Regions from separate parts of the Adlercreutzia equolifaciens DSM 19450 genome, predicted to be linked through region 1. Evidence: predicted binding sites of a transcription regulator. Region 1 holds the regulator's gene; each other region holds the start of a gene.
What was found. Region 1 encodes LexA, which represses DNA repair genes until DNA is damaged. Its sites were predicted from a motif close to CNAACANNTGTTNG; they were not measured.

Region 1 (7,343 bases):
GGAGCGGAGTTCTCCTCCGCCCTGCCCACGGTGCGCGAGCACGACTGGGCGGCATGGCTGCCCATCACCGTGGGATGCAACAATTTCTGCTCCTACTGCATCGTGCCCTACGTCCGCGGGCGCGAGAAGTCGCGGCCCTTGGACGACATCGCCGCCGAGGCGCGCTCCTATGTGGAAGCGGGCGTCAAGGAGATCACGCTGCTGGGGCAGAACGTGAACTCCTACGGGCGCGACCTTTACGGCGAGCCGCGGTTCGCGGATGTCCTTCGGGCCGTGGATGCCGCGGGCATCGAGCGGCTCCGCTTCGCGACGAGCCATCCGAAGGATCTCACCGACGAGGTCATCGGGCTGTTCGCCACGCTGCCCTCGCTCATGCCGGCGCTGCACCTTCCCGTGCAGTCGGGCTCGAACCGCATCCTCTCGGCCATGAACCGCCGCTACACCCGCGAGCACTACCTCGGCCTTATCGAGAAGCTTCGCCGCGCCCGTCCCGACATCGCCCTGTCCACGGACATCATCGTGGGATTCCCCGGCGAGACCGAAGAGGACTTCATGGACACCTATCGCCTCGTGGAGGAAGTCGGCTACAGCCAGGTGTTCACGTTTATTTACTCCAAGCGCGAGGGGACGCCTGCTGCGGAGATGGACGACGACACGCCCCGCGAGGTCATCCAGGAGCGCTTCGATCGGCTCGTGGATCTCGTCCAGCGCAAGGCCTTCGAGGCGAACCAGGCGGAGCTCGGCGCCACGGTGCCCGTGCTGGTCGAGGGCACGTCCAAGCGCGACGATTCCATCCTGGCCGGCAAGAGCCCGAAGAACCAGACCGTTCACGCTCCGGTGCCCTCCGGCACGGAGGCGGCGTCTTTGGTGGGGCGCATCGTGCCCGTGACCATCGAGGAAGCCCGCACCTGGTATCTCTCGGGCACGATCGCCCATGCTTGAGCTTTCCGCACCTGTCATCGCCATCGTGGGGCCCACGGCCTCGGGCAAGACCGACGCAGCCCAAATTGTCGGCGAGCGCCTCGGCGGGGAAGTGGTGAGCGCCGATTCCATGCAGATCTACCGAGGCATGGACATCGGCACGGGCAAGCTTCCCGCATCTGAGCGCCGCGTGCCCCATCACGGCTTCGATCTCGTTGATCCCGGCGAGCCCTACTCGGCGGCCCTGTTCCAGGCGTTCGCCCGGCGCTGCTTTCGCGATATAGACGCCCGCGGCAAGAGAGCGGTGCTCTGCGGCGGCACCGGCCAGTACGTGCAGGCGGCCATCGACGACTTCGTCTTCCCCAAGGGCGACCAGGTGGAAAACCCCGTCCGCGAACGCTGGACCGCCTACGCGGAGGAACACGGCAACCAGGCCCTGTGGGAGGCGCTGGAAGCGCGCGATCCCGCAAGCGCCGCCGTCATCCACCCCAACAACGTGCGGCGCGTCGTGCGCGCCTTCGAGCTTTTGGAGGAGGGCGCCAGCTACGCCGAGCAGAAACAGCGGCTCGCCACCGTGGCGCCCTTCGTTCCAGCCGTGCAATTCGGGCTGGCCATGGAGCCGGCCATCCTGAACGAGCGCATCGACGCCCGGGTCGATGCCATGGTGGCCGCAGGACTCGTCGACGAGGTGCGGGGCCTGCTGACCGCCGGATTCCGCGACGGCGTCACGGCGCCCCAGGCCATCGGATACAAGGAGATCGTCGAGGCGCTGGATGGGAACACCACGCTGGAGGAGGCCGTGAAGGCCATCAAGACGGCCACGCGCCGCTACGGCAAGCGCCAACGCACGTGGTTCCGTCGCGACAGGCGCATCCGCTGGGTGAACGCCGATGCCGGCGATGCCGAAGCCGTGGCCGCCGAGATTCTTTCCCAGTTGGAAACATTGGACGCCTACCATGGTTGAAGCGACCCTTCCGGGTCGTCGAGGAGAGCTTCCGCCCCCTCAATCGCCGCCTCAAAGGAGCGTCCCATGGAGTTGTCCTTCGCCAAATTGCACGGTCTCGGCAACGATTTCGTCTTCATTGACGATCGAGACCGCGCTCTCAGTCTGACCGATGCCCAGGTGTCGTATCTGTGTGACCGCCACTTCGGCATCGGCGCCGACGGCGTCATCCTCGTGCGGCCGGCAACCTCGGAAGAGGGAGACGGCTACATGCACTACATCAACGCCGACGGCACCTTGGCCCAAATGTGCGGCAACGGCGTACGCTGCTTCGCCAAGTACCTCGTCGATCGCGAGCTGGCGGACGTTGCCTCGGGACATCTTCTGGCCGACACCCTGGCCGGTCCGCGCCCCATCGCCTTTTCCGTGGATGCGGGGGGAAAGATGACCGAGGCGACCGTGAACATGGGCGCGCCCATCTTGGATCCCGCGCTCGTGCCCGTCGACGCCGCGCCGGACTCCCGCATGGCCGACGGTACGCCCTATGTGGGGCATCTGCGCCTCGATTCGCCGTGGGGAGCCTTCGAATTCGCCTGCGTCTCCATGGGAAACCCCCACGCCGTCTGCCTCGTGGACGATTGGGCGGCCTTGCCCGACGAGCTGTTCCCCGCAGGTGCGGAGAAATCCCTCTCGACCCTGCGCATCGATCTTCCCGGCCCCTTCTTCGAGACGCATCCCGCATTTCCCGAGAAAACCAACGTCGAGTTCGCCTCCGTCACCGATGAGGGCATCGCCATGCGCGTGTGGGAGAGGGGCTGCGGAGAGACCTTGGCCTGCGGCACCGGCGCCTGCGCCACCAACACGGCTGCCTGCCTCACTGGCCGGGCCGGCAGGGAGAACGATCTTATGTTGAGCGGCGGTCTACTGCACATCTGCTGGAACGAGGATGGCACGATATCCATGACGGGGCCGGCAACGGAGAGCTTCTCGGGAACCATTGTGCTGCCGTGAGCTTTTCCGATGCTGCTGTTGTGCTATGATAGCCCCCGTTTCCCCGGCGCAACGCCGCGCCACGATTAAGGAGTGATGCTCATGCGCCTGTAACGACCACTTGCACCGCCTTCCCCTCATGGGGTCCCGTCGTTACTTGAAGCAAAGGAGCATGCTATGACCGAATACGAATCCGTCATCCAAAAGGGCCCGGCCACCAAGGCCGAGGAGCGTCGAGAGCGCGCCGTTCTCGTGGGCGTCGAGCGCCCGGGGCTGCCGTGGCCCTTGGAATCTTCCCTGGCCGAGCTGGAACGTCTGGCCGATACGGCCGGAGCCGATGTGGTAGCCACGACGACCCAGCGCTTGGACGCGCCCAACCCGCGCACCTTTGTCGGCACGGGCAAGGCCGACGAGATCGCCGAGCTGGCACGGTCGCGCGAGGCCGACCTCGTCATCTTCGACGACGAGCTGACACCTTCCCAGCAGGCCAATCTGGAGAAGGTCATGGACAAGTCCGTGAAGGTTATCGACCGCACGGCCCTCATTCTGGACATCTTCGCTCTGCACGCCACCTCCAAGGAGGGGCGCCTGCAGGTGCGCCTCGCCCAAAACCAGTACCTGTACCCGCGCCTGCGCGGCATGTGGGCCCACCTCGCCTCGAACCGCATGGGAGGCGGTGTGGGATCCCGCTTCGGCGAGGGCGAAAGCCAGCTTGAGGTGGACCGCCGCATGGTGCGCAAGCGCATCACGAGCATTCGCCGCGAGCTTGAGCGCCTGTCCGACGTGCGCTCGCTGCAGCGGGAGAGCCGGTACGGCAGCGGCATGTTCAAAGTGGCGCTGGCCGGTTACACCAACGCCGGGAAAAGCTCGCTCATCAACCGGCTCACCGGGGCCGATGTGCTCAGCTACGACAAGCTCTTCGCCACGCTGGACTCCACCACCCGCAAGTTCGAGCTGCCCGAGGGCCGCGAGGTCACTGTCACCGACACCGTCGGCTTCATCCAAAAGCTGCCCACCACGCTGGTCGAGGCCTTCAAGTCGACGCTCGACGAAATCACCGGAGCCGACCTTGTCCTGCACGTGATCGACGCCTCCTCGCCGGAGTTCGAGGGGCAGATCGAGGCCGTGTGCGAGGTGCTCGACCAGATAGGGGCCCAGAGCATTCCCACGATCGCTGCCTTCAACAAATGCGATCTGCTGGACGCCGAGACGCTGGCCGGCCTTAAAAGGCGCTATCCGAGCGCCCAGTTCGTGTCCGCTCGCACCGGCGAGGGCATAGAGGGGCTCGTGGGCGCCATTGCCCAGGCCGCCTCGGCCGCCGATACCAAGTTGGACGTGCTTATTCCCTATCAGCGGGGCGACTTGGTGTCGCTGGCCCACGAGCGCTGCCATATCATCTCCGAGAGCCACGGGGAGGCGGGGACGCGCCTGCAGCTGCTCGTTGCCCCTGCCTTCGTCAGCACGTTCTCCTCCTATCTCGTCCCTGAAGGCGATGCCTGAGAAAGCGAGCGCGTCCAGAACGGAAGAGCGCCCCTGCCCGTGATACGCAAAGCGATCTGGGCAGGGGCGCTCTCAATTTGCCGAAAGGGGAGTTCGCGATCTGTTCGTGAGGCGAAAGCGCTACAGGCGCCGGAACACGGCCACCACCTTGCCGGCGATAGAGCAGTCCGTCGTGATGATGGGATCCATCGTCGAGTTCTCCGGCTGCAGGCGGATATGGTCGGCCTCGCGGAAGAAGCGCTTGACGGTGGCGCCGTCGTCGATGATGGCCACGACGATATCGCCGTTGTTGGCCACCGGCTGCTCTTTCACAACCACGTAGTCGCCATCGTTAATGCCGGCCTCGATCATGGACTCGCCGCGCACCGAGAGCATGAAGGAGGGGGCATCGCCGACGATGTCCGTGGGCAGCGTGATGGTATCGGTGATGTTCTCCTCGGCGAGAATAGGGGAGCCGGCGGCCACGTTGCCCACCAAGGGCACATTGACGAGCTTGCTGTAGGCGGCCGCGAAGGCCGTGACAGGGGAGGGAACCTCCTCAATGGGATAGGTAAGCGCGATGGAGCGGGATTTAAGGGGGTCGCGCTTGATGAAGCCCTTGTCTTCAAGCGCCTTCAAATGGACATGGACGGTGGAAGGGGAGGAGAGTCCCAAACTCTGGCACACCTCGCGCACGGTAGGGCCGTAGCCCTTCTCGCGAATGCACGCTTCGATGCAGTCGAGAACCGCCTGTTGCCGCTTGGTCACTTTCTGGGTCATAGCGCATCCTTTCACAAAAGCGTACATTTGTTTGAAAAATCTCTTGACGTGAACCTTTGTTCGCTCTATTATAACTGCGAACAAAGGTTCTACGCAAGAGGTCAGGAGTAAAAAATGGCACGCATCGAATTTTCCATAGCCTTCACGCTCAGCACCATCGCGTCATTTCTCATCTTCTTCGCCTAGAGCGTCGGGGGCGAGTGTCGCGAAGGTAGCAATGTTTTGAAGAGGGGAGCGCATTAGGTCTGATAGGGTATGATAAGCAATCAACTTATCAAAGTGAGAAGGAGAACCTATGCGCTGTCCTTCCTGTGGCTATCAGGAATCGAAAGTCGTCGACTCGCGATCGGCCGACGACGGCGCCTCTATCCGGCGCCGTCGCGAATGCCTGCAGTGCGGCACGCGATTCACCACCTACGAGCGGCTCGCCGAAAATCCCATTCTCGTCATCAAGGCTGACGGCTCGTCGGAAGTCTTCAACCGCGAGAAGCTCATGCGAGGATTGCTCATCGCCTGCGCGAAACGCCCCATCACGCCCGAGAAGATCGACGGGCTCATCACGAGCATCGAATCTGAGCTGCGATCGAGCCAGCGCAACGAGATCAAATCGCGCGATTTGGGCGATTTGGTGCTGGCCCGTCTGGCCACCTTGGACGACGTCGCCTACATCCGCTTCGCCAGCGTCTATAAGGATTTCCAGAACGTGGAGGAGTTCTCCGAGGCCCTGAAAGAGCTGGGCTGATCCATGGAGGTTCTTTTCAAGCAGCTCGACGAGACCCTGGAAGCGCCCGCCTACGCCCGTCCAGGCGATGCGGGCCTCGATTTGCGCGCTGCCGAGGGCGGCACGCTTTTGCCCTTCGAGCGAGCGCTCGTGCCCTGCGGTATCGCCTTGGCCATTCCCGAGGGCTATGCGGGGCTCATCATTCCCCGAAGCGGCCTGGCGGCACGACAGGGCATCTCCATCGTGAACGCCCCTGGCCTCATAGACAGCGGCTACCGAGGTGAAATCAAGGTTCCGCTCATCAACCTCGATCCAACGGAGACGTTCAACTACGAGAAGGGCGAGCGCATCGCCCAGCTCGTGATCATCGCTACCCCCTCTATTACTTTACATAACACTTATGAGCTTCCCGAGAGCTCGCGCGGCGCGCAGGGCTTCGGAAGCAGCGGCCTTTCCTAGAAAGAGTGTCCTTTATGACCGATCATCGCGATTCGAAACCCGAAGAAACGCCCGAACCCCAGCAGCTGGGAGCTCCGGAGGCGACTCCCGGAAATCCCCAGCGACCCGAGCCGTCGACGGAGCCTTCGCAGGATCAGAGACAGGTGCTCATCGACGCCGACTTGAAATCCGCCCGCACGCTCTCGACGGTAGCGGCCATTGCAGGTCCGGTCTCCTTCATCATCGGCGGCGTGATGCTGAGCACGGTGGGCCTTGTCTGCGCCATTGTCGGCTTCGTTAAGATCAAGCACGTGATAGACGATGTGGACGGTCGCCAGAAGGTCTATGCCACCACGGTACGTCAAACGCTTATCTGGGGTCTCGCCATCAGCGCCATTGCGCTCATCGTCAACATCGTCGGCATCGCGCTCATGATGCCCGTGCTCATGGAGGCCATGCAAACGGGAGACTTCACCTCGATCCTCGGCGAGGGCGCCACCATCACCGCGCAACCATCCGGCGGCAGTGGCAATGCTTGGGGCTAAGCGCCCTCCATATAGGGTAAAATGTTCCAAGTTGGAGGGCTTCTGAAAAGATTGACAAGAAAGGCTGATAATATGGAGTTATCAAAACTCCCAAAATAAAAGGTAAGCGGCCTAATATATCGGTGAAAAGTCTGATAACAGGAATTTAGTAAAATAATCCCTGCTTATCTCAAAAGCAGCAACGATTAAGTTCCGTTATGTACGTCTTGACCAAATTCACATGGGAAGAGACGTAATTAACATACTCTGGCCTGAATTCTACCAGAAACGACATGAGCATAGCAAAGTTCGAAATCTTCATCTCGTTGATAAGCTCATAAACGTCGCAGAAGTCGATATTGTACACATCGGAGATATTGACCCTAAAACCCGCCATATGGGTTATCTCGTCCTGCTCGTAACGCGCCTTGTCGGGCTGGTCGTAATGGAGCAGGTAACGATAGGCACCGACTTTGTTAGGGACGGGTTTAACAAAAGTAACGCCGAAATCGGAGGGGATGGATTCAAGCGCCGACTTGGCGACAAC
Region 2 (7,343 bases), 580 kb from region 1:
GCCGTTTCTCGCGCTGTATGCCATGGCGCTCGTGATTGCGCTGCTGGGACGCATCGGGCTTGCGGTGGCCGGGGGCACCGGCGTGCTCGCCTTCGACTACATCTCGGCCTCGGGCGTGCCAGTGCTCGATGTGATCTGCTCCATCCTCACGGGCTCGGCCTTCGTGGCCTTTCTGTTCGCGGCCGGCCTCGCGCTTTGCGTGTCGACGGCCGGCGCGGTGCTCTACGGCGCGCTGGCCTCGCGAGATGGCGCTCGCGCAGCGACGTGCGCGGAAGGCGCTGATGCAGATGCTCCTGCGGGCGCTACCGGTGCTGCGCAAACCGATGTCGCGCGAATTGCCGCAGATGCGGATGGGCATGCGGCAGTGCGCCCCCGTCCGCTGACGGCATTCCTGTGGGGCTGGGCCACGGCGCTCGTGGCGCTGGTGTGCCTAATGATTGTGGTGCTCGGCATCCTGTCGGCGGTGCAGGTGGGATCCATGTCCTCGAAGCTGCCGGGGCTGCCGATCATCGTCGTCGGCGTCATCGGGTTCGCGGCTTTCCTCGGCACGCTTCTGGGGGCGGCCTCCATGGTGGTGTGTGCCTGCGTGGCTCGCTGGCGCGCGGGGCACAGCCTGGAGATGGCTCTCGTTGTGGCCGTGGCCGCGTGCGGTGCCGTCGTCGCAGCGCTCACGGTTGGCACCTTCTCGGCCCTGAACGTGGCGAGCATCAGCCTGTCGGCGCTGGGCGGCTGGTTCGCGGCGGATGTCGTGGCAAATGTGGCCATGCTCTTCGGCGCGAAGGTCTATGCGGACAAGATGATCCTCGCCTCGTGACAAGAATTTCGAGTTGTTAGAGTTTTCGGAGGCTGGTTGATGGGCGATTCCCTCTCTTTCGATCCGCGAAGTGTCAAAACAGGGGCATTTGATACTCACCTTCTAGCAACTCGAGTCTAACAACTCGAAAAAAGCGCCTGAAAGCGCGTGCTAGATTTCCTGGAGCAGGTCGAATGCGGCCTGCTCCTTTGCTTGCCGCTGGGCGTTCAGGTCGGCCACCACCACATGGCCCACGCGCTCGATGGCGTCCCTCTGCTCGGGAGTCAGGCGCACCCACAGCTTGGTGGCAGCCAGCTCGTTCACGGTGGCGCTGATGAGAAATCCCTGGTAAACGCCCTCGTCGGTGAGGGCCACGTACACGGCCTTCTTGTCGTGAGGCGACTTCAGGCGTTTGGCCCAGCCGCGGCCCACGAGGCGATCCACGGCGCGCGCCGCGTTCACCGGCGACATCATCAGCTGCTCTGCCAGGGTTCCGACGCGTTCGGGATGATCTGTCTCGCCGAGGCGTTGGACGATGCGGCACTCGTTGAGCGACGCGCCCGTGGCATCGCGCAGGGTGCGCTCGGTTTCCGCGCGGATGAGCTCGATGGATACGAGCGAGCGCGTGGCAGGGAAACGCTGAGCGCGCCCGGCGTGCAGTGGGGGTTCGATGTGAGCTGCGGCGGCAACCGCCGCTTCCAGAATGGTGCGATACGTGGGATCTTGGGTTGGGAAGGTGGCGTACAAGCTCTCTACCAGGGACTGGTTGACGGCAGCGACGTGCTCGGCGCCGTTGTCGGTGACAGCGAGGAACCGCGTGCGGCCATCGGTCGTGCCAGCCTCGCGGGTCGCGTACCCATGGGCGACGAGGGCGTCGACGGCCTGAGTCACCACATTGGGCTTCATGCCTAAAATCTTTCCGAGCTCCCCCTGGCTTACGGGCGCCGAGGCCTGCATCAGCTTCGTTAAAATGCGGTACTGGGTGATGTTCAGGTCGCTCGCCTGCTCCAACCCGCGGCGCAGGGCCTCATGGGCCATTTCGAAGGCCACGAAGTATGTGGAGTCCAGGTTGAATTTGTTCGCGGCCTCGGCCATTGCGCCCTTTCGGCTGTCGGAAAGTTAGTTCATTGATGCAACGATTAGTCTAGCGTTCTCCGACGGTTCGAAGAGGCGACGATCTCGCTCGTTACAAAGACTTCACAGCTCGTTCTGCACACTTTTCCGAAAAAATGGTCACAAAACCGAGTTCTGAACTCTTGCTTGCGGGGGCACGAGATGCAAGGATTCAATCTCTCCAGCTTTGACCTGGTGTTTTACGGAAGCTTGCCGTTCGCACCGGGATCGACGATCGCTTGAAAAGCGCCAGTTGCATTAAAACAGGTCTTCGGAAAGTTCAAAACTCGGTTTTGTGACCAAAAATGCGAAAAGTTTTGTTGTTCAGCGGGCTGGGGTGATAGTGCCGTCGGGGGCGATGAAGAAGGCCTGCAGAATTTCGGGGTGCCGACGGGCGAGGGCGAGGCCGCGTTCGAGGCCGAGGGCGAGCAGGGTGGTAGAGAAGCCCTCCGCGTCGATGGATTTCTCGCAGATGACGGTGACGCCGGCCACGTCGGTTTCGACGGGGCGTCCCGTGCGCGGATCGAGGATATGGTGGTAGAAGGTGCCGTCGGGTGCGGTGAAGCAGCGCTCGTAGACGCCACTCGTGACGGCCGATCCCGCAACCAGGGGCACGGCGCCGATGAGCTGGGAGGGGTCGCGCGGATCGCGGATGCCCACGCGCCAAGGGTCGCCTGTGGGCTTGGTGCCGCTCACGGCCACGTTGCCGCCGAGGTTCACGATGGTGCCCGAGAGCCCGTGGGCCTCCATGGCCGCCACGAGTGCATCGGCGATCCATCCTTTGGCGATGCCGCCGGCGTCCACGGCGGCATCGGGGTCGGCCAGCTGCGCGAAGCAGGCCTTGGGTTCGGGCGCTGCCTCGAACCCGGGTACCGCCTCGGTTGCGGCATCGGCGTCGCTCTCGGCCGCTGTGGCTGCCGGCGTCTTCCACAATCTGAGCGCGTGCCAGTCGACGTGGCGCACCGCCTCGGCGAGTGCACCGTCATCGGGCACCGTGCCCTCGTGAAAATTCCACAGGCGCACCGCCGGGCCTACGGTGATGTCGAAGGCGCCCTCGCTTTCCGCGCAGTAGGAAAGCGCCCTCTCGAGCAGGTCGTAGGTCAAAGGGTCGATGGCCACGGGCTGGCCGTGCGCGCTGTTTATGCGTGCGATGTCGGAGTGGGGAAGCGTGCGGCTGAATAGGCGCTCGTAGAGGCGGCAGAGCGCCCGGGCCTCCTCGAAGGCCGCTCGGCACGCCGCCGCTTCGCCGTAGGCTTCGATGTCGATGATGGTGTTGAATGCCAGAAAGCGCACGCCCGCCGGCTTGCCCCCGGTGGCATCGCGGGCCTCCAGGTACTGCTCGTCGGGGATGGGGTCGAGAATATGTGCGCAGGTTTCGTCCATGTGTCTAGTATAGTCGACCTCGCGCGCAATGCGGGCGCGAACGGCAGATGCCCGTTTTGAGCAAAATACCCCACTTCTCGTAGCTTTGCGTTGGAAAACTACGGCACCCGCCAGATCTCAGCCAGAGTTTCGCCAGGTCGCGTTTAGCGGTCGGCGCGATAGGAGAGGACGAGACTACGAGAATTATGTCTTTTTGCTCAATCGAGTAGCTTTGGAGTGCGGCAAGGCGACGCAAGGTCCGCCATCGTGCATCTGTAGTATCATGGACGGCACGCGAACAACGAAGAGAAAGGCGCTCGATGAAGGCACTCATTCCCGCGGCGGGGCTCGGTACCCGCTTTCTGCCGGCTACCAAGGCCCAGCCCAAAGAAATGCTGCTGGTAGTGGATCGCCCGGCCATCCAGTATGTGGTGGAAGAGGGTCTGGCTTCCGGCGCTGATGAGGTCGTGATCGTCAACAGCCGCGAGAAGAAGGCCATTGAGGACCACTTCACGCCGAACCCGGAGCTGGTGGCGCTTCTGCGCGAGCGCGGCAAGGACGCCTATGCCGATGCGGTGGAATATGTCGGCAACCTGCCGGTCAGCTACGTGTATCAGGAGGAGGCGCTGGGGCTGGGACATGCCGTGCGCTGCGCGGCAGAGAAGACGGGCGACGAGCCGTTCTACGTGCTGCTCGGCGATGTGCTCGTGCCGGGCAATGAGATGCTGCCGGCTATGAAGGCGGTCTCCGACGCCCATGGCGGGGCCAGCGTCATCGCGGTCATGCCCGTGCCCGACGACCAGGTGAGCCGCTTCGGCGTCATCGCCGGGGAGGCGGTGGCCGAGAATGTGTGGAAGGTGGACTCGCTGGTGGAAAAGCCGGCGCTAGAGGATGCGCCGTCGAACCTGGCGGTGTTCGGCCGCTACCTGCTCTCGCCCCGCGTGATGGAGCTGCTGGCCGATGTGGAGCCGGGGGTGGGCGGCGAGATTCAGCTCACCGACGCGCTGGACGCGGTGCTTGCCGAGGAGGAGATGTACGCGCTTGTGGTGGATCCGGCCGACGGCTTCGACACGGGCACCGTGGAGAGCTGGCTCGAGACGAACAACGTGCTGTTCGCGCGTCGTCAGGGATAGGTGTTACCGCTGATGAGGTTTCTTCTAAAATGTGAAGAATTACTTAACGATGAGCCTATGAATCCACAAGTTCACCATGGGTGCATCATAGGGAATTCAAGGGTGGCTGTTATACTGACGTCAGCAAGTGAGACAACCCCCTCCGATCACTTGCCTGCTTTGTCTCTTTAAAGCAGAAAGCGGCTCCGCGAGAGTCGCATCCCCCCTCCTTCTGGCCCGGCGGCCCCCTCCGCCGGGCCGCTTCTTTTTTGTCGTGCATTTCGCATTGATAAAACATTTGTTCTATTATTTTGGCGGGCTCCGTGGTACCATTACGGGCTATGGATACTTTGTTTACTGCTATGGAAAATGATCGGAAGCGGGACGTGGCGCCGCTCGCGGTGCGCATGCGGCCGCGCACGCTCGACGAGGTGGTCGGGCAGACGGAGGCCGTGGGCGAGGGCAGCTGGCTGCGCGCGGCCATCGAGAACGACACGTTAAGCTCCGTCATCCTCTTCGGGCCGGCGGGCACGGGCAAGACGTCGCTTGCCCACGTCATCGCTGAATCGACCCGCGCCACCTTCGTGGAGGTGTCGGCTATCGGGGGCACGGTGTCCGACTTGCGCCGGGAAATCGACGCGGCGGAGAAGCGTCTCGTCATGGGGGGCTTGCGTACCATCCTGTTCGTCGATGAGATCCACCGCTTCAACCGCAGCCAGCAGGACGCGTTGCTGCATGCGGTGGAAGACCGGCTCGTGGTGCTCGTGGGCGCCACCACGGAAAACCCTTTTTTCGAAGTGAACTCAGCCCTCATCTCCCGCTCGCGCATCGTGGAGCTGCATTCGCTGTCCGACGACGAGATCGCCGAGCTGGTGGGTCGCGCTGTGGAAGACGCGCGGGGGCTGGCCGGCTGCTATGCTCTGGAAGAGGCCGCCACCGCGGCCATCGTCACTCTGGCCGGCGGCGACGGCCGCGGGGCGCTTACAACGTTGGAGTTGGCCGCTGGTATGGTGGCGCCGGGCACGAAGGAGGCCCCCGTTTCCATCACCGAGGCCATGGTGCGGGCCGCCACGCCCCATCGCGCGCTGCCCTACGACAAGAACAAGGACATGCACTACGACATCATCTCCGCGTTCATCAAGAGCATGCGGGGCAGCGATCCGGATGCCGCCGTGTACTGGCTCGCCCGCATGATCGACGGGGGAGAGGACCCGAAGTTCATCGCCCGGCGCATGTACATCGCTGCCTCGGAGGATATCGGGAACGCCGACCCCCAGGCCCTGCTCGTGGCCGAGGCCGCCTTCCGGGCTGCCGAGGTCATCGGCTACCCGGAGTGCCGCATCAACTTGGCCCAGGCCGCCATTTACTTGGCGCTGGCGCCGAAGTCCAACAGCGCCGAGGCCGCGATCGATGCGGCGCTGCGCGAAGTGCGCAACGGCCCGGTCCGCAAGGTGCCCGACTACCTGCGCGATCGTCATCGCCCCGGCTCGGAAAACTACGGCGAGTACAAGTACCCCCACAGCTACCCGGCCGGCTGGGTGGATCAGCGCTACCTGCCCGAGGGCCTTGAGCGCGGCTGCTTCTACCAACCCGGCGAGCGCGGCTGGGAGGCTTACCGCACCGATGCCGCCGCTCGCGACCGCCAGGGGAGTTGAGTCGCGGCTCGGCGTGTTGCGTCCGCCGCGTTGCGGGCACCGCGCAGCGAGCCAGGCATCGTGCTGGGGCGACGTTCGGTCGAGGGCGCCCCAGCACGGGTGCCGCTGGCGATGTCGCTCGCGTGTGACACGATGTCAACTTCCGTTTACGGAATGGCTACCATGCGGACGCGTTCCGTGGAGGCCCTGCGCAACTTAATTAGAATGACTCCAGTAATGGTATAGTCAGGTCTTCGGAATTATAAGGAGGCTCATCATGGATTTCGCAGGGATCGTGGACATCGCGCTGCCCGTCATCTACGTGCTCGTCGGCGCGGTGCTCGTATGGTTCGTCGTGGAATTGGCGCTCACCATCCGCTCGACGCGCTCGACCATCGACGACGCCCATAAGGAGCTCACCCCCACGCTGAAGAACGTGGAGAAGATCACCGCCCAGGTCGATCCCCTCATCGCCCATGTGGATGCCCTGGTAACTGACCAGATCGACCCGCTGCTTACCCGCGTGAACGAGATCGCCGAGGAGGCCAAGCCCGCCGTGGGCCGCGTCGATCCGCTGGTGGAGCGTCTGTCGCTCACGGTGGACGCGGCGAATTTGGAACTCATGCGCGTCGACCAGATTCTGGAAGACGTGACCCAGATCACCGATTCCGTCTCGAAGGCCGCCGGGGCCATGGATACCGTGACGAGCGCTCCGATTGATTTGGTGAACTCGCTCACGGGCAAGTTGCGCAGCAAGTTCAAGCCGCGCTACGCCTCTGACGAGTCCGTGAGCTTGGGAGCCGCTGCCGACGCTAGCGCCGCCGCGAAGGCCGGCCGCGCGCCCGAGCGCGGGGCGACTGTTGCCGACGCCGTCTCGGCCATGGGGGATGCCGCCCGCGCCGTCGTCGCCGAGGGCAAGGACCGCCGCGCCGCTGTCAAGGCCGCCAACGCGGCCAGCCAAGAACGTGCCCGCGACTTCGAAGACCAGCTCTCCGGCACCGCCGGCACCATCGCCGATGCGGCCGTGGCCAACGCCAACGCCGATACCGACACCGACGCGCCGACCGCGTCTGCGACGGCCCCTGCCGACCCCGCAGCCGCTGCCTCGCCGGCCGTCTCTCCCAACGCCGCCGCGGCTAAGGCCAAGCCGGCCCCCGTGGGGAACAGCCCCTACACCGTTCAGTAGCTTGCACCTGAGGAGATTCCCATGAGCACCGACGCGTCTCAATCGCAGGGAGGAGCCGACGCGCCCGCTTCCGTCAACAACCCGCGCAGCGCGGCCGCCGCGGCCACCGCTGCCGCCAACGCCATCTCGCGCACCAAGCAGGC
Region 3 (7,343 bases), 410 kb from region 1:
AATCTGGTGAGCGCCATCGAGGCCGTGGCCTTGGACGATGCCTCGGCCCGCTCGGTGGGGGCGCTGGACGCCGACCAGATTCCGCTGTTCAGCCCCGTCTCCGCCGATCCCGTGGTGCAGGCCGTGCGCCAGCAGCGCTACACCGGCGACTACACGGCCGAGATGCTTCTGGCCGAGCTGTCTGCGGCGCTCATGGCCGCCGACGACGCTGAGGTGATCCTGCCCGGTGTGGAGGCGACCATGCACCTGCTGGAGCTTCTGGTGGTCATCGGGGGAGCCGATATGGCGCCGGCGGCGTTGTCTCTGGTGTACCAGGACGAGGCGGCCGGGGCCCGGGCCGGGCTCGACTGGACCCGCGCCGAAGTGGCCTATGGGCACCCTGCCTCCGAGGAGGACGAGGACTGGAGCGCCTACGACGACGAGGACGGCTGCGGCCACGACCACTTCCGCGAGGATCACGACTACGACGACTATGACGACTTCGCCCCATATAACGACGACTTCGATTACAGCTCCAATTAGCTGTGACTCGCCAGGGCCGGGGCTGCGGGATACCTTGATTCGCTCAGACAGTCCTCGCTCGGCGGAAATGCCCACCGGGCATTTCCGTTCGCTGCGGAACTCGCTCGGTCAAGGCATCCCGCATCCCCTCTATACGTTGCCGTCGTCGTGCGAGCTGTGTCCCCGGAGGTGCGGGGCCGATCGGGCGGCGGGGGAGCGCGGGGTTTGCGGAGCTGCGGGCGAGGTGCTCGTGGCCCGGGCGGCGCTGCACTTCTGGGAGGAGCCGCCGATCTCCGGCGAGGACGGCAGCGGCACCATCTTCTTCTCCGGCTGCCCTCTGCGCTGCGTCTACTGTCAGAACGCCTCTATCGCCCTGGGCGAGGCGGCCCGGGCGATCACCGTCGAGCGCCTTGCCGTCATTATGGGCGAGCTTGAGCGCGCCGGGGCGCTGAACATCAACTGCGTGACGCCGACGCACTTCGCGCCGCAGATCCGCGAGGCGGTTGCCCTGGCCCGCGAGCAGGGCGTGGTGCTCCCGGTGCTGTGGAACACAGGCGGCTACGAGACCGTGGAGGCAGTGCGCGACAACGTTGGCTTCGTGGACGCCTACCTCACCGATTTCAAATACGCCGATGCGGAGCTTGCGGCTCGCTATTCCCATGCTGCCGACTACCCCGAGGTGGCCCTGGCGGCCTTGGAGGCGATGGTTGGGGCGACGGGCGCCCCGCGCTACGATGGGTTTCGCGGTCAGGAGCGCCTTATCTCCGGCGTGGTCGTTCGCCATCTCATGCTGCCCGGGGCCTTGGAGAACTCCAAGGCCGTGGTGCGGCTTCTTCACGAGCGCTTCGGAGCCGACATCCGCCTGTCGCTCATGAACCAGTACACGCCGGTGATCGCCCGGGCCGCTGATGCGGGTGATGCGCGGGCCGCCGCGGCTCTGGTCGCGAGCCCCGAGCTGGCGTGCGCCGTGCCCGATTCCGAGTACGAGGAGCTGCTGGATTTCGCTGACGCGCTGGGAGTGGAGGACTACTTCTGGCAAGAAGGGGGAGCCGCCGAGGAGAGCTTCATTCCCGCCTTCGACTTCACGGGCGTGTAGCGCCTAGCTGTCAGCGGCATGCGAAAGTATTAGCCGACTTTTGGCTCAACGGTCGCATGAACTTCTCCTCTGCGCGCGTTTTCGACTGCGCACATGGTGTACGATAGCAGAAATGCCCCATTGCGGCCGCAGCGTCGCGATACGCCGTCGCGTGCGGCGCGGATGCCTTCGGGCGCCTCGCTGAAAGGAGAAGTCGTGGTCAAGATCGTCACCGATTCGGTCGCCTCTATCCCCGCCGAGGTGGTGCGGGCGCGCGATATCGAAGTCGTCTCGCTGTTCGTGAATCGGGATGGTCGTGAGTACCGCGAGGCCGACATGGACGTCGATGCGTTCTACGAGGATATCGCCGACATGATCGACAATCCGCCTACGTCGAGCCAGCCCTCGCAGCATGCGATGGAGACGATTTTCGAAAAGGCGGCGCAGGCGGCCGATGAGGTGCTCGGGGTTTTCATCTCGTCGAAGATGTCCGGAACGTTCGAGGGGGCGGTGCGCAGCGCTCGGGCCTGCAAGGAGCGCTACAAGCAGTTCCGCTGCACACTGATCGACTCGACGTCGAACTGCGGCGACGAGATGTTCGCGGTGCTCGATGCATGCGATGCGCGCGACGCGGGCGGCGATCTGACGCGGTGCGCGCAGGCGGCGATTGATTCGGTCGTCTCGTCGCGGTTCATCTTCGCGCCGGAGAGCCTTGCTTTTTTGAAGGCGGGCGGTCGCATTGGAGGTGCGTCGGCGTTGCTCGGCGGTCTGCTGCAAATCTCCCCCGTGCTCACGGTGGCCGATTGGGAGACGGCTACGTTGGCGAAAGTGCGCACGTGGAAGAAGACGCTGGCGCGCATGGTCGATATCTTCAAGGAGGATATCGATGCGTGCGGACTCAAGCGCGTGGTGGTGCACTACATCGGATCGGCGGCCCCCGCCATCAAATGGGCGCGCGAGGCTATCGAGCCGGTGGTGGGACACGCGGTGGAGGTGCTGCCCGTCAGTCCGGTCATCGGCGTGCACGTGGGGCCGGCCGTGGGGATTTCCTACGAGTGCGAGCGTCCCGTGCCCGGCAAGCTGACCGCCCCGACCAGCGAGCTGGTATTCAGCTTGTAGGGCTGTCGTCGCACCGGCGGGGATGTTTGCGCGGCCGCGGCTCACCCGCGCTCAGCGTAGCGCGGTGCGCAGGGCGGCAGGGCTTTCCTGCAGCTCGGTGAGGTTCTTCCAGAAGCGCTTGGGCATGAACTGCCGGCGCAGCTCCGGGTGGTAGCGGGCGTCGATGGAGACGCTTTTGTAGAAGGTGCGCCAGGCCTCGCTCATGAGGGCCTCGTCGGCGGTGCGGTCGGGCAGCGCCCGTTCCAAGTCGCCGGCGCCCTCGGTGTTCACCAGCTGCCAGTCGCCGCCGTCGTAGACGCCGGCGAGATGGTGCACCTCGTCGTAGATGATGAAGGGCTGCACGCCGAGCCGTTCCACGAAATGATCCATGATGAGCGGCACCACCGACGCCTTCGGGTTCACGCGGGCGAACCACACATCGGCTCCTTCGCCGGCGAGGTGCTGGAAGCGCACGAACTGGCGCATATGCTCGCATTCCTGACCGACCGAGCGCGAAATGCGGAAGAGCCGCTCTACTGCTGGGTGGGTGATGTCCGAGAAGGCGCGACCCCGCTGCTTGGGGCACGGCCCCATGCCGCCGCGGCCTGCGCAGGAGGCGCGCTTGCGGCAGTGCTCGCATGCGCGATGCTTCTGCTCGTCGATGGCATAGCGCACGAAGCGGTAGACCGCCGTGCCCGCATCCGGCTCGTCCGAGCAAGCGGCGCGGGTCACCGCCAGGGCTGCCGCGCGGCCGCACTGGCGGCGCAGGGTGCTCATGACGCGCAGGGCCCGGTCCTGGTCGGTGGGGATGAGCGCCACGCGCTGGCCGAGACGGGGCTGCAGGCGCTCTTCCGGCGCGACATCGGTGGGACGCTCGCGGCGCTCGTAGGCGGCGAAGACGGCCGAGAGCAGCCCTTCCAGGGAGCCGTCGTAGGCGTAGGCCACCTCGTCGTAGATGTCGGGAGGAGGGGAGGGCGTCGCAGGGGCGCCCTCCGCGTATGCGTTCGGGATATGCTTCATGGCGCCCACCTAGGCCACCGAGAGCAGCGGGCTGTCGAGCGTTTTGCGGCCGTCGGCGATCGAGCGCTCTGCGACTGATGCCGGCTCGGTTGCGGCTGCTTGCCGCCCGGTCGCCGTCCCGGCCGCCTCAAGGGCCCGGCGCTGGGCGGCGAAGGCGACCTCGCGGGCGGTTGCCGCATCGGGGCTCGCCTCGGGCAGTACGGGCGGTGCCTCCACGGTTTCGAAGAGGCTCATCTGGCCAGCTGGGGCGCGGTCGGCGCGGCGCCCATGGCGACCGCCGTCGATAGGGGCCGAAAGCCGCGCGTGCAGGGCCTCGCGGGAAAAATCGACTCCCGATCCGCCCCAGGCGCCGTTCATGGTGATGAAGTAGCGGGCCCGCTTGTAGGCGATGCCGAGCTTTCTCAGCTCCGCCTCGCCGAGGGTGGACTGCCGTCGTGCCCGACAGATGAGCTTCGCCCCGCGCACGCCGATGCCGGGCACGCGCAGAAGGGCCTCCAAAGGCGCGCTGTTCACCTCCACGGGAAAGAAGTCCAGGTGGTTCAGAGCCCAGTTCGCCTTCGGATCGACATCGGGGGCGAGGAAGGGGTTCTCCTCGTCGATGATCTCGCTCACGTTGAAGCCGTAGAAGCGCAAGAGCCAGTCGGCCTGGTAGAGGCGGTGCTCGCGGTTCAGCTGCACGGCGTCGGTGGCGGGCAGGAGCGGATCGGGCACGACGGGGAGGTAGGCGCTGAAGAACACGCGCTTCAGCGACAGGTGGGTGTACAGGGCCGCCGACAGGTTCAGGATCTGGTAGTCGCTTTCCGGGGTGGCTCCGACGATCATCTGGGTGGACTGGCCCGCCGGCGCGAAGGCCCGTGCCTTCCGGGCGTTCTTCTTCGTCAGGTATACCGTAGTGCGCTTCTTCGCCAGCGAGCGCGATTCCGCATCGTCGGCGATGGAGTCGCAGATATGCCGCATGGGGGCCAGGATGGACGCACGCGACTTGTTGGGGGCCAAAAGCCCCAGGCTCTGCCGGCTCGGCAGCTCCAGATTCACCGAGAGACGGTCGGACAGGCGCCCCAGCTCGTCGATGAGCTCCACCGAGGTGCCGGGGATGGCCTTGGTGTGGATGTAGCCGCGAAAGCCGTACTCCTCCCGCAGGATGCGCAGGGCCTCGATCATGAGTTCGGTGGTGCGATCGGGGCATCCGGCGACGCCCGAGGAGAGGAACAACCCCTCGATGTAGTTGCGACGGTAGAAGCCGATGGTGAGGTCGGCCAACTCGCGAGGCGTAAATGCGGCTCGGGGTGCCTCGGCGTTGCTCGCGCGGTTCACGCAGTAGCAGCAATCGTAGACGCAGACGTTGGTCATGAGCACCTTGAGCAGCGTGACGCAGCGCCCGTCCGGCGTGAACGAATGGCAGCATCCCGCCTGGGTGGCCGCGCCCAGCTGCCCGGCCTTGCCCGCGCGCTGAACCCCGGAGGAGGTGCAAGCCACGTCGTACTTCGCCGCATCGGCCAGAATCTCCAGCTTCTCGATGACGTTCACCGCGCAACCCCTTCCAACCGCCAGACATCTTCCCGCCGCTAACACCAAACGAGCACACTTGTTCGCCCGAATGAATGTACGCTATACTACTCGAATAGATGTTCGCGTGTCAATAGAATTGGGAGGTTAAGGGGGATGGTAGCGTGATGCCGAACGGTATTCTCCTTGCCCAAGATCATTTTACCGGTGTCAGTAAAATGATTGCGTGCCTTTCTCTCCAAAGGATTTCGTCGGCTCTGCGGAAACGGGTGGGGGAATCGGGTATCATGTTCGGCGCAGGAAAGACGAGGGAACTCCTCACGGATGAAAGGGCGGCTATGGAGGCTTACAAGCGCGAGTTCATCGAGTTCATGGTGGAAAGCGACGTGCTGAAGTTCGGGGATTTCACGCTGAAGAGCGGGCGCAAGTCGCCGTTCTTCATGAATGCGGGCGCCTATGTGACCGGCGAGCAGCTGCATCGGCTGGGTCTGTACTACGCCCAGGCCATCAACGACAATTTCGGGCTGGACTTCGATGTGGTGTTCGGGCCAGCCTACAAGGGCATCCCCCTGGCGGTGGTGACGGCCATGGCGCTTCAGGAGCTGTACGGCAAGGAGGTAAAGTACTGCTGCAACCGCAAGGAAGTGAAGGACCACGGGGCCGACGCGGGCAACCTGCTCGGCGCGGAGCTTCACGACGGCGACAAGGTCATCATGGTGGAGGACGTCACCACTTCGGGCAAGTCCATCGACGAGACCTACCCCATCTTGAAGGCCGCTGCCGATGTGGATGTGCGCGGGCTCATCGTGTCGCTCAACCGCATGGAGGTGGGGAAGGGCGGCGTCACCACGGCCCAGAAGGAGATCGAGGCGAAGTACGGCTTCCCGGTGGCCTCCATCGTGTCCATGGCCGAGGTGAAGGAGTGCCTGCACAACCACGAGGTGGCCGGACGCATCGTGATCGACGACGATATCGCGGCCGCCATCGACTCCTACTACGAGCAGTGGGGCGCCAAGGAGTAGGGAATCTGCGGTTGCAACTTCCCTAAATCGGAGCGTTGTCGTACAATGGGCCGACGCGGAACGGCATCGATGGGGAGGGTCGGCCGTTCACGCGCTCGTCGCCGGTGTGGCTCAACGGTAGAGCAACTGATTTGTAATCAGTGGGTTGCGGGTTCGATTCCTGTCACCGGCTCCATGTTTTACCAGGTCAGAGGTTTATAGCCTCTGGCCTTTTCTCTTTTTTGGACACTGAAGATACTGTTTGGTGTCCAACGGTGCCCAGGCTGGTGGCCGGTCGTCTCCAGATGTTTTTCCGATTCTGCCTTCGAAATGCCACTTTGGCCTAGAAATGGTTGATGGACAAGAGACGGTTTGTACATTTCGGGGCTGAAATGGCAGAAAAGTGCCAGTTGAAGATAGAAATGTACAAGACGTGGAAAATGGGGCGCACATTTCGGGGTCGAAGTGGCATTTACCTGGCAGAATCTGGCGTCCGGGCCATCCACGAAGTTCGTGCGCTCTGCTATCATGGCTCGGGAACGTTTGAGAAAGGAAGCGCGCGAGTTTATGGCAACGTACATCGCCCATTACCAGTCGCCGAAGGGCTCCTACGAGAGAGAGCGCGGGCTGTTCGAGTTCGAGAGCGACGCACGGGCCGGCACCAAGGCAAACGCCCACGATGCGCGCATGAAGATGCTGGAGCTGTTCGGCGCGAGCGCGGTATCGTGGACCATCGAGAAGGTGGAGCGCGCCGGCGCCGCTCCCGCCGAGAAGCGGGAGAAGACCACCGACGGCCAGCTGGCGCTGGACTTCCGCCCTCCCAAGCCCGAGCGCAAGCGCAAGCATTCGAAAGGATATTGGTGATATGAAGAAGAAGCACCTGAAATTTCTGAAGCAGCTGGTGGAGACTCCCTCGCCGACGGGCTTCGAGGAACCGGCGGCGTCTCTCGTGCGCGAGAGGCTCGCCGATGTGGCCGACGAAGTGGCCACCGACACCATGGGCTCGGTGCGCGCGGTACTCGAGGGCCGCGACGCCGGTGCGCCCTCGCTCATGCTGGCGGCCCATATGGACGAGATCGGCCTCATGGTCACCTACATCTCCGACGAGGGCTTCCTCTCCGTGGCCTCTTTGGGCGGCGTGG

Region 2: the regulator LexA is predicted to act here: its motif matches at 4,672-4,685, upstream of AEQU_RS02915 (replication-associated recombination protein A).
Region 3: the regulator LexA is predicted to act here: its motif matches at 5,313-5,326, upstream of AEQU_RS06890 (putative DNA modification/repair radical SAM protein).

Annotation. Positions count from the first base shown of each region.
Region 1 covers NC_022567.1:1,351,779-1,359,121, reverse strand. Annotated here, with positions in the region: gene miaB (tRNA (N6-isopentenyl adenosine(37)-C2)-methylthiotransferase MiaB) at 1-942, shown strand, start outside; gene miaA (tRNA (adenosine(37)-N6)-dimethylallyltransferase MiaA) at 935-1,885, shown strand; gene dapF (diaminopimelate epimerase) at 1,952-2,875, shown strand; gene hflX (GTPase HflX) at 3,032-4,354, shown strand; gene lexA (transcriptional repressor LexA) at 4,475-5,113, opposite strand; gene nrdR (transcriptional regulator NrdR) at 5,409-5,855, shown strand; gene dut (dUTP diphosphatase) at 5,859-6,293, shown strand; gene AEQU_RS11860 (hypothetical protein) at 6,308-6,817, shown strand; gene AEQU_RS05340 (Rep family protein) at 6,987-7,343, opposite strand, start outside.
Region 2 covers NC_022567.1:770,227-777,569, forward strand. Annotated here, with positions in the region: gene AEQU_RS02895 (hypothetical protein) at 1-814, shown strand, start outside; gene AEQU_RS02900 (MarR family winged helix-turn-helix transcriptional regulator) at 965-1,888, opposite strand; gene AEQU_RS02905 (FAD:protein FMN transferase) at 2,231-3,289, opposite strand; gene AEQU_RS02910 (UTP--glucose-1-phosphate uridylyltransferase) at 3,589-4,401, shown strand; gene AEQU_RS02915 (replication-associated recombination protein A) at 4,722-6,035, shown strand; gene AEQU_RS02920 (hypothetical protein) at 6,292-7,200, shown strand; gene AEQU_RS02925 (AI-2E family transporter) at 7,222-7,343, shown strand, end outside.
Region 3 covers NC_022567.1:1,766,771-1,774,113, reverse strand. Annotated here, with positions in the region: gene AEQU_RS06910 (NAD(P)-binding domain-containing protein) at 1-522, shown strand, start outside; gene AEQU_RS06905 (radical SAM protein) at 659-1,597, shown strand; gene AEQU_RS06900 (DegV family protein) at 1,793-2,695, shown strand; gene AEQU_RS06895 (TIGR03915 family putative DNA repair protein) at 2,747-3,694, opposite strand; gene AEQU_RS06890 (putative DNA modification/repair radical SAM protein) at 3,704-5,221, opposite strand; gene pyrE (orotate phosphoribosyltransferase) at 5,539-6,222, shown strand; tRNA gene AEQU_RS06880 (tRNA-Thr) at 6,323-6,397, shown strand; gene AEQU_RS06875 (hypothetical protein) at 6,769-7,065, shown strand; gene AEQU_RS06870 (M42 family metallopeptidase) at 7,067-7,343, shown strand, end outside.